3 regions of the Pseudovibrio sp. JE062 genome follow, and region 2 is predicted to be linked to each of the others. Evidence: riboswitches for the same ligand, from Rfam matches in the RefSeq annotation. Region 2 holds a riboswitch; each other region holds the start of a gene.
The links. A riboswitch is a leader RNA that binds a small molecule or an ion and turns the genes downstream of it on or off. The one in region 2 is predicted to bind thiamine pyrophosphate.
Positions count from the first base shown of each region.

Region 1: linked by a shared signal. The riboswitch ahead of thiM (hydroxyethylthiazole kinase) and the one ahead of thiB (thiamine ABC transporter substrate binding subunit) in region 2 are both predicted to bind thiamine pyrophosphate.
Region 3: linked by a shared signal. The riboswitch ahead of PJE062_RS06055 (hydroxyethylthiazole kinase) and the one ahead of thiB (thiamine ABC transporter substrate binding subunit) in region 2 are both predicted to bind thiamine pyrophosphate.

Region 1 is NZ_DS996807.1:193,807-197,938, forward strand. It holds gene PJE062_RS08425 (hypothetical protein) at 1-179, opposite strand, end outside; gene thiE (thiamine phosphate synthase) at 348-989, opposite strand; gene thiM (hydroxyethylthiazole kinase) at 973-1,785, opposite strand; TPP riboswitch at 1,861-1,961, opposite strand; gene PJE062_RS08440 (tyrosine recombinase XerC) at 2,021-2,980, opposite strand; gene PJE062_RS08445 (phospholipase D-like domain-containing protein) at 3,062-4,132, opposite strand, start outside.
Region 2 is NZ_DS996815.1:116,632-120,763, reverse strand. It holds gene PJE062_RS23125 (efflux RND transporter periplasmic adaptor subunit) at 1-1,289, opposite strand, end outside; TPP riboswitch at 1,542-1,648, shown strand; gene thiB (thiamine ABC transporter substrate binding subunit) at 1,670-2,662, shown strand; gene PJE062_RS23110 (thiamine/thiamine pyrophosphate ABC transporter permease ThiP) at 2,638-4,132, shown strand, end outside.
Region 3 is NZ_DS996806.1:368,245-372,376, reverse strand. It holds gene PJE062_RS06065 (TRAP transporter substrate-binding protein) at 1-900, opposite strand, end outside; gene thiD (bifunctional hydroxymethylpyrimidine kinase/phosphomethylpyrimidine kinase) at 913-1,716, opposite strand; gene PJE062_RS06055 (hydroxyethylthiazole kinase) at 1,716-2,471, opposite strand; TPP riboswitch at 2,511-2,619, opposite strand; gene PJE062_RS06050 (Lrp/AsnC ligand binding domain-containing protein) at 2,829-3,065, shown strand; gene PJE062_RS06045 (xanthine dehydrogenase family protein molybdopterin-binding subunit) at 3,136-4,132, opposite strand, start outside.

The DNA of each region.
Region 1 (4,132 bases), on a different contig from region 2:
TCGCCTTCCACCTCAATCTGAGAAAGCTCTTTCAGCCGTGCCTTTGGGTTCTCCCAGTTGCCCAGCTCTGCCATCTCAGATTTGCGGACTTCGCAGGCGGTTTGGGCTTGTCCTTCAGAGGCAAAGAAAGCGAATGTGCTGAACAGCGTGCACATGAACGTTGTTTGACTAAGCTTCATGACGAACGGCCCCCCGCCAGAAACGCACCTCAGAGGAAAACACTGGTGATGCGTTTAAAACAAAAGCTTGGAGCGATTTGCATGAACTCAATGAATGCACCAAACTTCAGTTCTCTCATATATCAATGTAGATGGGCTCTGTGAGGAGTAAATGCGTGTTTTATCCTATCACCCTAGGTCTTTTACGCTTTTGACGATTTCCTGAAGCTTGCGCGTAGCTTCCGCAGCACTGGGTGCCCCACAGATTGCTGAAATGACAGCAACACCATCAGCCCCAGCTTTGATCACTTGATCCGCATTGGCAAGAGAAATTCCGCCAATCCCAACAACAGGCAGCTGTGATTGAGCAGTTAAGCCAGCAAAGTTCTGCATCCCCACATCAGCTGCATCATCTTTGCTGTTGGTCGGAAAGCATGCGCCGATGCCGAGGTAATCGCAGGCTGCAATGTCCGCAGCGTCCAGCTCATCCTGAGTGCTCACCGACAGTCCAAGCAGCTTATCTGCCCCGATCAATTCCCGCGCTTTAGTGGCGTTCATGTCATCTTGTCCAACATGAACACCATCGGCATCAACGGCCAGCGCAACATCTACACGGTCATTGACGATCAAAGGCACATTGAGCGGTTTAAGCGCCTGCATCAGCCGTTCTGCCAGCTCAATCTGCTCTTTGGTGCTGCCAGTTTTATCGCGCAGTTGCACCACAGTAGCACCGTTTTGAGCGGCTGCGACTGCGATGTTGACGGGATCCTGGCCAGGGCAGTCTTGCGGCCCCAGCACTAGATATACGGAAAGATCAAGCAACGGCTTCATGCATCTCAACCCGAGCTGTTGCATTGAGGATATCACCGTTCAGCTGATAGAGACCATTGATGATATCCAACTGCAAACTTGCTGGTCCTGCGGTATCTTTCGCAGCAATCTCACCAGTTACACCGAGGAAAACCATTGCATCGACTGCAGCATCAAACGGATCATCGCAAACTGCGAGCGTTGCGCCAGTGAGGGCCGTTGCCGTGCAGCCGAGGCCAGTCACGTATGGCATCATCTTATCCCCGTTGGCGACTTCAGCAGTGCGCGTGCCGTCAGTGATGAAGTCGACCGGACCAGAGACAACAACCACAGCACCAGTCTGTTTCGCCAGCTCTTTCGCACCAGCCAGAGCAGTCTCAGAGCTATCCGTGCTATCAACGCCTTTTCCGCCTGCACCCTGACCGGCAAGTGCCATGATTTCAGAGGCATTACCGCGAATGACGCTCGGCTTATTCTCCAGCAATTCAGCAGCAAGTTTAGTGCGGAAGGTGAGGGCGCCGACAGCCACCGGGTCCAGCACCCATGGACGACCAGCCTTGTGAGCTGCAGCTGTTGCCAGCTTCATCGCCTCTGCTTGCGCAGGAGTAACGGTGCCTACGTTGACCACTAATGCCCCTGCAACACTTGCAAGTTCAGGGGCTTCCTCTGGTCCATCTACCATGGCAGGAGAAGCACCAATCGCCAGCAGGGCGTTGGCAGTGGTGTTCGCCACCACGATGTTCGTCATGTTATGGACGAGTGGACTGTTTTCACGAATTGCGGAAAGAGTTGCGCAAGCGCTTTCGACACGACCCATTTTTATCCTCGGTCTTGTTGTGCGAAAGAGAGCTGGTGTCAGGGCCTTGGCATATTGCCAGAAGAAACTGTCCCCCAACACGGTGTGAGTGCTCCCTTCGCTGGAATTATCCAGATCAGGTTCATCGAGTATGATCTCAGCCACGACACAAGTGCCGGGCACCCCGTTTCACAGCTCTGAACCTAAGGGGTCTGCCGGAGGAGATCAAGGCGATGTGGAGGAGGGGGACAACCTATCAACGGCGCGGATGTGCTTTGTCGTAGGCATCCAACAGCTGTGCACTGTTCACTTCCGTATAAATCTGCGTGGTAGAAAGGCTTGCGTGGCCCAAAAGCTCCTGAATGCTCCGCAAATCCCCGCCTTCAGACAGCAAATGCGTCGCAAAGGAATGGCGCAATGCATGGGGAGTAGCCGTATCCGGAAGCCCAAGTGCACTGCGGATTTTTTGCATGGCCAGCTGAATCATGCGAGCGTTGAGCGCTCCACCGCGAACACCGCGGAAGAGGGGCGAGTTCGCTGAAAGGTCATAGGGGCATTGATCTTTGTAAGCTTCAATAGCTTCAACGACCACAGGCAAAACCGGAACAAGCCGTTCCTTATTACCTTTACCGCGCACTTTCAAAGACTTATCGCCTTCTTTCGGTGCCGTCGCCGGTGTCAGAGACAACGCTTCAGAGATGCGAAGTCCGCAGCCGTACAGGAGAGTAAACACCGCAGCATTGCGCGCTTCAACCCAGGGAGTATCCTCGAAAGCCAGATCGCTGCTGACGATAGCTTTGGCCTCCTCAACGGGGATAGGCTTGGGTAAGCTGCGGGGAAGTCTCGGCGTACGCACCGCTGCAGCACCGGCCGCATTCACCTCGCCGCGCTCCTCCAGAAACGAGAGGAACGAGCGAATACCAGCCAGACCGCGAGCAAGCGTCCGCGTCTGCGCGCCGTCTTTCCGACGCGTTGCCAGAAAGCCGCGAAAGTCTTTTGGTTTCAACGACTCCAGATGCCGCAGAGCAACTGGCTCACCCTCATAGCTGGTCATGAAACGCAGGAACTGACGCGTGTCGCGCTCATACGCTTCCAGTGTCCGCTCAGCCAGTCGCCGTTCGGAGCCAAGATGATCAATCCAGTCTTCAATCGCTGCGGTAACATCTGGTTTGCAGATGATGAGTAAGTCTTCGCCGCTATCCAGGGAATTTGCCATTCGCCAAGTGTAAGCGCCAAATCTGGCTGAATGGTTACCAAAAGATAAACATTCACGCCTTTACGAAATGGCTGAGCAGATTTAGTCGATCACGATTGGTTCCCCGTGGTCGCTGATGATCCGGTCAATCTCCTGCCGTGCCGCCATCGCAAACCGTTTCTGGTTCTCCGTTGGGGCAACGGAATCCCCCAGAACAACGATATTCTCGTCATTAAACCGGTTCGCAGGGCCAGTGTAGTTGAAACTGCCAACAATCATGATGCTATCGTCAATCACCATAAGCTTATGATGCAGCTTGCCAATCCGGCTCGATCCGCGAACGAAGTGCAGATCAGCGCCAGCTTCTGCAAGAGGCTGCGTCGCGGCCCAATCCTGCCCGCCTTGCCGGGCGTCAAGAGCACCGCGCACCTGTCTTCCTGCTTCCATCAGCAGCAACATGGCATCATCAATGCCGGAGCTTTTGGAGAAGGTGAAGATCGCAAAGTCCACCCGTTCCTTAGCTTTCGTCATCTGTTTCGTGACTTCCATCTCCGGCGCATGGTCCGGCGCAAAGCAAACTTTCACGCGGATGTCGTCAACCACCACCTCTTTCGGTGTGTTTTCGGACTCATTCTCATCCACGCTGTAGCGGCCAAATCTTCCGCGTTTAATCTCCCTGAATTCCCGCTCAAAGATGTCAGCGACCTTCTCATCCTTGATGATAAGAAGATGGTTCAGATTGCGATGCGTGCCGGTCTCCGTGAAGTTTGTGGAGCCGGTCAGAACAGCATTGCCGTCACGAATGATGAATTTCTGATGGAATATCCGTGGGTTAAAATCCGTCCGTACCCACACTTTGGAACGCAGTAGCGCCGCATGAAGCTGGCGGTTCACCTCGTTCTCAACACGAGGGTCACTGGTATGCGGGTCATCCGCAGGCTCATCCACGCTTAGATAATCCGCCTCGGATACCACTCGCACCCGCACGCCGCGCCGTTTTGCGTTAATTATTGCGTTGGTTATGCGTTTATTGTCTATTTCTTGAATTGCTATGTCGAGACTTCGCACTGCAGCATCGATAAACGCAATAATCTCGCCCTCCAGATCATCCAGCGGATTATCCGGCAAATGATCGAGGACTGTTTTCGGACCAACGAGGAATTTCAGATTCTC
Region 2 (4,132 bases):
ATGGTGATAGCGTTGGCCTCCGGATCAACGCGGGTCACTGTCCCTTCAGACCAGATGGGAGCACCTTGCGCCGGTGACATCCGTTCCATTCCCGCAGAAAGTGAGCTTTCACTGTCGATCAGGAACTGCGCTGAAGTAACAACTTCATCGCCAGCCTGCAGACCTTGCAGGATCTCTGTCCGGCTGCCTTCACCAAAACTACCGGTCAAACCGGGGGTCACGATACGGGGCTGAAAGGTGCCTTCCTCCGTTTGCAGGATTACCCGTTCAGACATACCTGTGCGGATCAATGCGCTGGTGGGAATGGTGATTGCATTTCGCGTTTCAGAAGGAATGATCGTGACGCGGCCAAACATGTTGGGACGTAAGAAGCCCTTGGAGTTATCGAAATGCAGCCGAACAGGCAGTGTACGGGTGACAGAGTCCAGCTCCGGATAGATGTAGTCAATCCGTCCATCCAGCACTTTTCCGGGCAAATGCTCAAAGCTGGCCAGCACTTCGCTGTTCGGGCTTAACCGGGCAATATCCTGCTCAAACACATCCACCATCAGCCAGACAGAAGACAGGTCTGCAAGCGTCAAGGCAATGGAATCTGGCTGTAGGTACATGCCATCCGCTGCTTCCAGTGTGGTCACCACACCCGATTGCGGCGCAAAAACCTTGAAGACATCCGCAGGCTTGCTAGCCCGGGCCATCTGATCAATCTGAGCGGTATCGATACCGTAGTTCTGAAGCTGGATACGGATGTTTTGCTCAGCGGCTCTATCACCTCCTCGCACCGCTCTGATCAGATCAGCACTGGCAACCGTCACTTCCGGTGCGTAGACAGTAAAAAGCAGGTCTCCCTTTTCAACGGGATCACCGACCGCGCGAATGTTGAGTTTCTGGATCCATCCTTCGGTCCGCAGATGAACCTGACTGGAACGGTGCTCATCATAGCCAACAAAGCCAACGCTTTCGATTTTCTGAGAAATCGGCTCCACACTGGCAATCGCTGTACGGACACCAATCGTATTGATGACACTCGGTGAAAGCGTCACACCAGTCCCATTTGGCTGCGTTTCCTCGCCAGCATAAACAGGGATGAGATCCATACCCATGGGAGACTTACCGGGTTCATCGCGCCGGAAGTTCGGATCCATAGGCGCAACCCAATACAGTATCTCTTTGTCAGTGCCACCAGAACTTCCCGAAGTCCAATCTACTGAACTGCCAAGAAAAATTCCAAGCCCAGCCGAGACACTCGCAACAACCGCAAACCCAACCACAACAGCGTACTTACTACGCATCGGTCCTGTCCTGCTCTACCAATCACGGGTCCAACCTGAAGCAACCCGCCAGCATCCGAAAACACCAACACCACTCCAAGCCCTCACCATTACGCCGCTTTTTGCTGACATAACGCAGCACAAAACAGCTTAGAGCCGAACATGATAATCGTTCCAGTTACTGGAAGGTCAAGTGTTCTTGTTAATCTCAATTTTGTTAGCTCTTCAACTTGCTGCTTACAGTTGCGCTGCTCTTCTTTTCCAGTTAAGAACCGCTTGACCTCGGGGTGCGCGCTTTTGTCGTGCTGAGATGCCAGATTGGCGAACCCGTTGAACCTGAACCGGCTAGAACCGGCGGAGGGAAGGGTACCGGTTTCATCCATCCTTGCCCTCTCGCCGCAATGGAGGATGACTTGAAACATCTGTTAATTGCTGCGGGATTACTCACTGCAACATCGGCAATGGCTGCCGAAAAACCAGAACTCACCGTTTACACCTATGACAGCTTCGTTTCCGACTGGGGCCCAGGCCCTAAAGTGGAAGAAGCATTTGAAGCGATCTGCGAATGTGATCTGAACCTAGTTGGTGTTGAAGATGGCGCAGCGCTGCTTTCCCGCCTTCGTCTTGAAGGCAACAACACCGATGCAGATGTTGTTCTGGGGCTGGATACCAATCTGATTGAGACAGCCAAAAAGACCGGTCTGTTTGCACCGCATGCCGTTGAAGCGAAGTACACTCTGCCGGTGGACTGGGCAGATGAGACCTTTGTGCCTTACGACTGGGGCTATTTCGCTTTTGTGCATAAGAAGGGCGCAACGGTTCCTTCCAATTTCCGTGAGTTGGCTGAGAGCGACACCAAAATCCTCATTCAGGATCCACGCTCCTCCACTCCGGGCCTTGGCTTGCTGCTTTGGGTGAAATCTGCTTATGGTGACGAAGCTGCAGATATCTGGGCAGGGCTTTCCGACAATATCGTGACTGTTACCAAAGGCTGGTCTGAAGCCTATGGTCTCTTCCTTGATGGGGAAGCGGACATGGTGCTCAGCTACACCACGTCTCCGGCTTATCATCTGATTGCCGAAGAAGATGACAGCAAAACCACCGCTGCATTTGATGAAGGCCATTACATGCAGGTGGAAGTGGCAGCGAAACTTGCAGGTACCGATCAGCCGGAGCTGGCAGACAAGTTCCTGAACTTCATGGTTTCTGACGCTTTCCAGAGCATCATTCCAACAACCAACTGGATGTACCCGGCAGTTACACCTGCAAGCGGTCTTCCAGCAGGTTTCGAAACCTTGCAAACACCTGAAAAGGCTTTGCTGCTTGCACCTAAAGATGCAGTTGCTGCACGACGTGAGGCTCTGCCGGAATGGCTCGAAGCGCTCAGCCAGTAAGCTCGCTTCCCGGAGTTGCCGCGGCATTGCTCGTCGCGGCACTCATTCTTGGCACGCTGGCTGCTGTTGCGCTGCGTGCCGAAGCCGGGCATGGTTTTTCTTTGTCAGACTGGGCGGCACTTAAGTTTACGCTCACACAAGCCGTGCTTTCAGCCGTGATCAGCGTAGGGTTGGCGGTGCCTGTTGCACGCGCGCTGGCACGCCGCCGGTTTAAGGGCCGCAGCCTGTTGATCGCCTTGCTTGGCGCCCCGTTTATCCTTCCGGTTATTGTCGCCATTCTTGGCCTGTTACAGGTGTTTGGACGTTCCGGTTGGATATCAGAAGTACTGGTTTATTTCGGTGCATCTCCCATCCGTATCTATGGCCTGCACGGTGTTGTGCTGGCTCATGTGTTCTTCAACCTGCCATTGGCAACGCGCCTCATATTGCAGGGATGGCAAGAGGTGCCATCGGAGCGTTTTCGCCTTGCGGCTCAGTTGGGGTGTGACGGCTGGTCTTTGTTCTGCCTGATCGAGCTTCCCATGCTCAAGCGCATTCTTCCCGGCGCACTTGCCGTGATTTTTGCTATTTGTCTCACTAGTTTTGCCGTTGCACTCACCCTTGGTGGAGGTCCCCGCGCTACGACGATTGAATTGGCGATTTATCAGGCCTTTACCTATGATTTTGACCTTGGACGTGCAGCACTTCTCTCTGCCCTGCAATTGGCGCTGACAGCCGCAGCAGCCTTTGCAGCTCTGAAGCTTTCCCAAGGTGAAGGCTTTGGTGCGGGATTAGACAGAGCCATCCAGCGCTGGGATGGTGGTGCGCCTATCATCGATAGTTTCTGGATCATACTCGCCGCTGTCTTCCTGCTTCTGCCACTCAGCGCTGTTGCGCTTTCTGGTGTCGCAGGTCTTTTTTCTCTGCCGTTCATAGTGATCAAATCCGCATTGATCTCGGTAGGCGTTGCTTCAGCCAGCACAATCATTCTGTTGTTGCTTGCGTTGCCGATGGCTGCAGCCATTGCTGTTAGAAGGCACAGCCCTGTAGAACTTGCGGGCATCCTTGGCCTTGCTGCTTCTCCATTGGTGATCGGCACAGGGCTGTTCATCATCATCCGCCCCTGGGCAAACCCAACAGATCTCGCGTTACCTGTCACTGCGCTGGTTAACGCAGCCATGGCCCTGCCGTTCGCCCTGCGCATTCTGGTTCCAGCTGCAAAGGATACTGTTTCCCGTCATGGACGTCTGGCACTGTCTTTGAACATGGAAGGCTGGGTGTTCTTCACGCATGTCTTCATTCCGCGCATGAGGCCTCAGATTGGCTTTGCTGCAGGCCTCGCTGCTGCGCTTTCCATGGGCGATCTGGGTGTGATTGCTCTTTTTGCTGATCCTGAGATTGCAACACTGCCTTTGCAGATCTATCGCCTCATGGGTGCTTACAAGATGGGAGCGGCGGCAGGTGGCGCACTGTTGTTGCTGGTGCTTTCCA
Region 3 (4,132 bases), on a different contig from region 2:
CAGCACCTTCAGGCTCGCTGCATTCTGTGCATTGGCCTCAGAAAGCGCCAGATCAGCTTCCACACGGCAAGCCTCTTCAACCACCGCCTGAAGCTCAGGAGAAAGACCTTCCAGCGCAACCGCATTCACAATCGCTTCGCCAGTACCGTTTGGCTTATTAAAGCCCGGACCGTAATAGTATTTGACCAGTTTGTGAAAGCCCAGCGCACTGTCAGTCCAAGGTCCGAGGAACTCCACGCCATCCACCACATGGGTCTGCAAACTGGTGAAGATTTCTGCAGCTGGAATGTTGACCGGGGTAACGCCCAGTTTGCGCAGGATCTCACCACCGAGACCAACCATGCGCAGTTTGCGCCCTTTCAGGTCATCCAGCGTTTCAACAGGTTCACGATACCAGCCCGCCATGGTTGGGCCAGCATTACCGGCCATAAACGGCTTCACGCCAAACGGCGCGTAAAGCTCATCCCATAATTCCTGACCACCCATCTGATCCACCCAGGCAGTATGCTCCTGAGGCAGCAGACCGAAAGGAACGGTTGTAAAAAACACTGAGCCCGGCATCTTGCCAGCCCAGTACAAAGCAACGGAATGGCCCATCTGTGCAGTGCCGCTTGAAACAGCGTCAAACACCTCAAAAGCCGGAACCAGCTCACCTGCAGCAAACAGGCGTACACGCATCCGACCATTACTCATAATGTTGATGCGGTCACAAATGCGTTGCGCAGACATTCCTGGACCTGGCAGGTTCTTCGGCCAGCTGGTCACCATGCGCCATTCGATCACCGGTTCAGCATCCTGAGCCAGAGCAGGTGCAGCAAGTGCAGCGCCACCAGCAACCGCCCCAGCGGTTAGCCCCAGCGCCTGTCGGCGGGTCAGATTATTATCTTTGTTCTTGGTCATTATCTCCGCCTTTTATTCAGACCAGAATTCGTGGAAATGGTGCACAGGCCCATGTCCCTCGCCTACGTCAAGCGTATCTGCAGCTTTAATCGCCTGACTAATATATTCTTTCGCTTCGCCAATGGCGTCTTGCAGCGCCAGCCCCTTGGCCAGTTCCGCCGCAATCGCAGAAGACAGGGTACAGCCAGTCCCATGTGTGTTCTGCGTTTCATGCCTTGGCGCCGTGTACCACCTCTCCACATCGCGGGAGAGGAAGAGGTCATCACATGTATCATCAGATCCATGTCCGCCTTTCAGCAGAACCCCGTTTGCGCCCATGTCCAGCAGAAGCAAAGCTTGGCTGTGCATATCTTCACGGGATCCGGCCACCGGCTGGTCCAGCAAAAAGGCCGCTTCCTGCATATTCGGCGTAATCAACACCGCCATAGGAAACAGCTTTTGCTTCAGGACCGAAACAGCGGAGGTTTGCAACAAAACATCACCAGAAGTTGCAACCATCACCGGGTCAAGGATGACGCGCTTAACATCATATTCCGCCAGCTTTGTGGCAATAACATCGATAATCTCTGGCTGTGAAAGCATGCCGATTTTCACGGCATCCACCTTCAGATCAGAGAAAACAGCATCCATCTGGTCCGCCACGAATGCTGGCGGCACATCATGAATGGCTGTCACACCTTTGGTGTTTTGGGCCGTCAGCGCAGTGATCACACTGGCCCCATAAACACCGCGAGCCGAAAAGGCTTTCAGGTCTGCCTGAACGCCAGCACCACCGCCTGAATCCGAGCCCGCAATTGTGACTGCAATCGCACTCATTAGGCCAATACCCCACCTTTATTATTCATTGTTTCGAGCTTGAGGCGCTCGTTGAATTGGTCAGCCTTCAAGCCATAGAGGGTATCGATGAAAGCTGGAGTGAAGCTTCCCGGCCCATTTGCCTGCTCTGCGGCAATCTCGCCGCATACACCATAGACAGCCAGCGCCGCAACCACGGCAAGTTCCTGATCCGGCTCAACAGCAGCAAAACCCGCCAGTACTCCCCCCAATGCACAGCCGATGCCAGTCACCTTGTCCATATAGGCATGCCCGTTGCCGATGGTGTAGGTTGCCTCCCGGCCAAACACCGCATCTTCATTTCCGGTGCGTACAAGCAGCGTATCCTCACGGACCGCTCCACTCAGCCCAGCGCTTTCAGTCATATTTGCTTTCAGGATGGAGATGTTGTCCTGCAAAATGTCCTTCGCAAACTCCATGCGAATGTCAGTACGATCCACTTTAACCGGGTCCAGCACCACGGGGATAGATTTCTTCGCAGCATTCTCAAGCCCCAACCGGATCCCATGCCTGCGCTTTCCATCTAGCGTCCCAAGGTTGACCAGCAACCCGTCGACACCCTGAACGAATGCAGGAATTTCATCATGAGCGGCTGTCATGGACGGTACAATGTTACAGGCCAACATAATGTTCGCGGTAATGCTCTGCGCAACAGAGTTCGTCAGGCAATGAACCCGCACACCACGCTCACGCAGGTTCTCAAACACTTGCCAGAGATCTTCAGCTTTGTAGGACATTTGTTTCGCTCCCTATTGATTACGGCGGGAACGATTACCTTGGTACTCATCCCAATTCCCTCCGCCGGCACGACCCGGATCAGGTTCTAGGAGTTGGCCTTCCGCCTCTCAGCCCGGCAGTCACTACCGAGCACCCCCATTGGTTAGAATTTTTTGCTAGCAAACCCACAAGCGAACTGCAAGTGGAAACGAGAGACCGCGACAATAGGCAACTGGGGGTAGATTTCGCTTAAAAAACGCAAAAGCTTGCAAAAAAACGCAGCTTCAACGCAAAATGCTCACAAAACAACGCAAACTCAATTTTGAGCGCACCCGGAAAGACAAAACAGGCTTACGGGACAGAAGGATAGCAGATTAATGATTCCGTTCTTTGTACAGATCAAATGCCAGCTCGGAAAAACCTATCAGGTTGCCAACGCCATCGCAGACGCGGAAGTCGCCTCCGAGATCTACTCCACTTCCGGGGATTTCGATCTGCTGGCCAAGTTCTACATCAACGACGATGAAGACATCGGACACTTCGTTGCCAACAAGGTACAGGTCTTCGAAGGCATCCAGGACACCAGAACCATCATTACCTTCAAAGCATTCTGATACCTACGAAAACAGGCGGGACACCAGCCCGCCTGCACAATCCCGTTTCAATGTCTGGTAATAGCTTCGCTCAGCCCTGAGCATCCTGAATAGCACTCCAAACAGCAACCGGCGTCGCGGGCATATCTATATGCTCAACCCCGGCATTCTTGCGCAGCGCATACTGCACAGCATTCATCACCGCCGGCGCCGCGCCAATAGAACCAGCCTCACCAGCCCCTTTAATGCCCATCGCATTTGTCGTGGAAGGAACGTTGCTTGTCGAGAAATCAAAACTCGGCAAATCATCAGCACGCGCAACATGATAGTCCATGAAGGATGCTGACAGCAGCTGTCCGGTTTCATCATAAACCGTGTTCTCACATAGCGCCTGAGAGATCGCCTGCCCGGTACCACCATGCACCTGGCCAGCAAGAAGCATCGGGTTCACCGTCACCCCGAAGTCGTCCACGATCACATAATTGACCACGTCCGTCTTCCCGGTTTCCGGATCAATCTCCACTTCACACACATGCGTGCCATTCGGATAAGTGCACTCATCCTGCATGACTTTTTCTGCAGCGCTCAAGGTATCCGGCTGTGATCCCGCAACATCAGCAAGGCTGATCTGCTGGTCAGTTCCGACCACACGCACCTGCCCGGCTTCCAGCGTCAGATCCGCAGCACCAACCTCCAGCTTTTCACTGGCGATCTCCTTGATCTTTTTAACCAGTGTCTCAGAGGCCGCCTTCACAGAAGGCAATCCAATCGGGATCGAACGTGATCCACCAGTGCCACCACCGGTCGCCACACGGTCCGTATCCCCCTGCACCATCTCAACCTGATCAAGCTGCAAACCAAGATACTCGGCAATCACCTGACCATAAGCTGTCGCATGACCCTGACCGTTGCTCTGCGTCCCGATCAGCAATGTCACACTGCCGTTCTTGTTCAGCTCAAGCTTGGCCTCTTCACCACCCGCAAAGGCACAGGCCTCCACATAGGTCGACAAGCCAATACCGCGGTATAGGCCCTTGGCCTTGCTCTCCGCTTCTCGCTCCGCAAAAGTGCCGTAATGGATCTCGTCC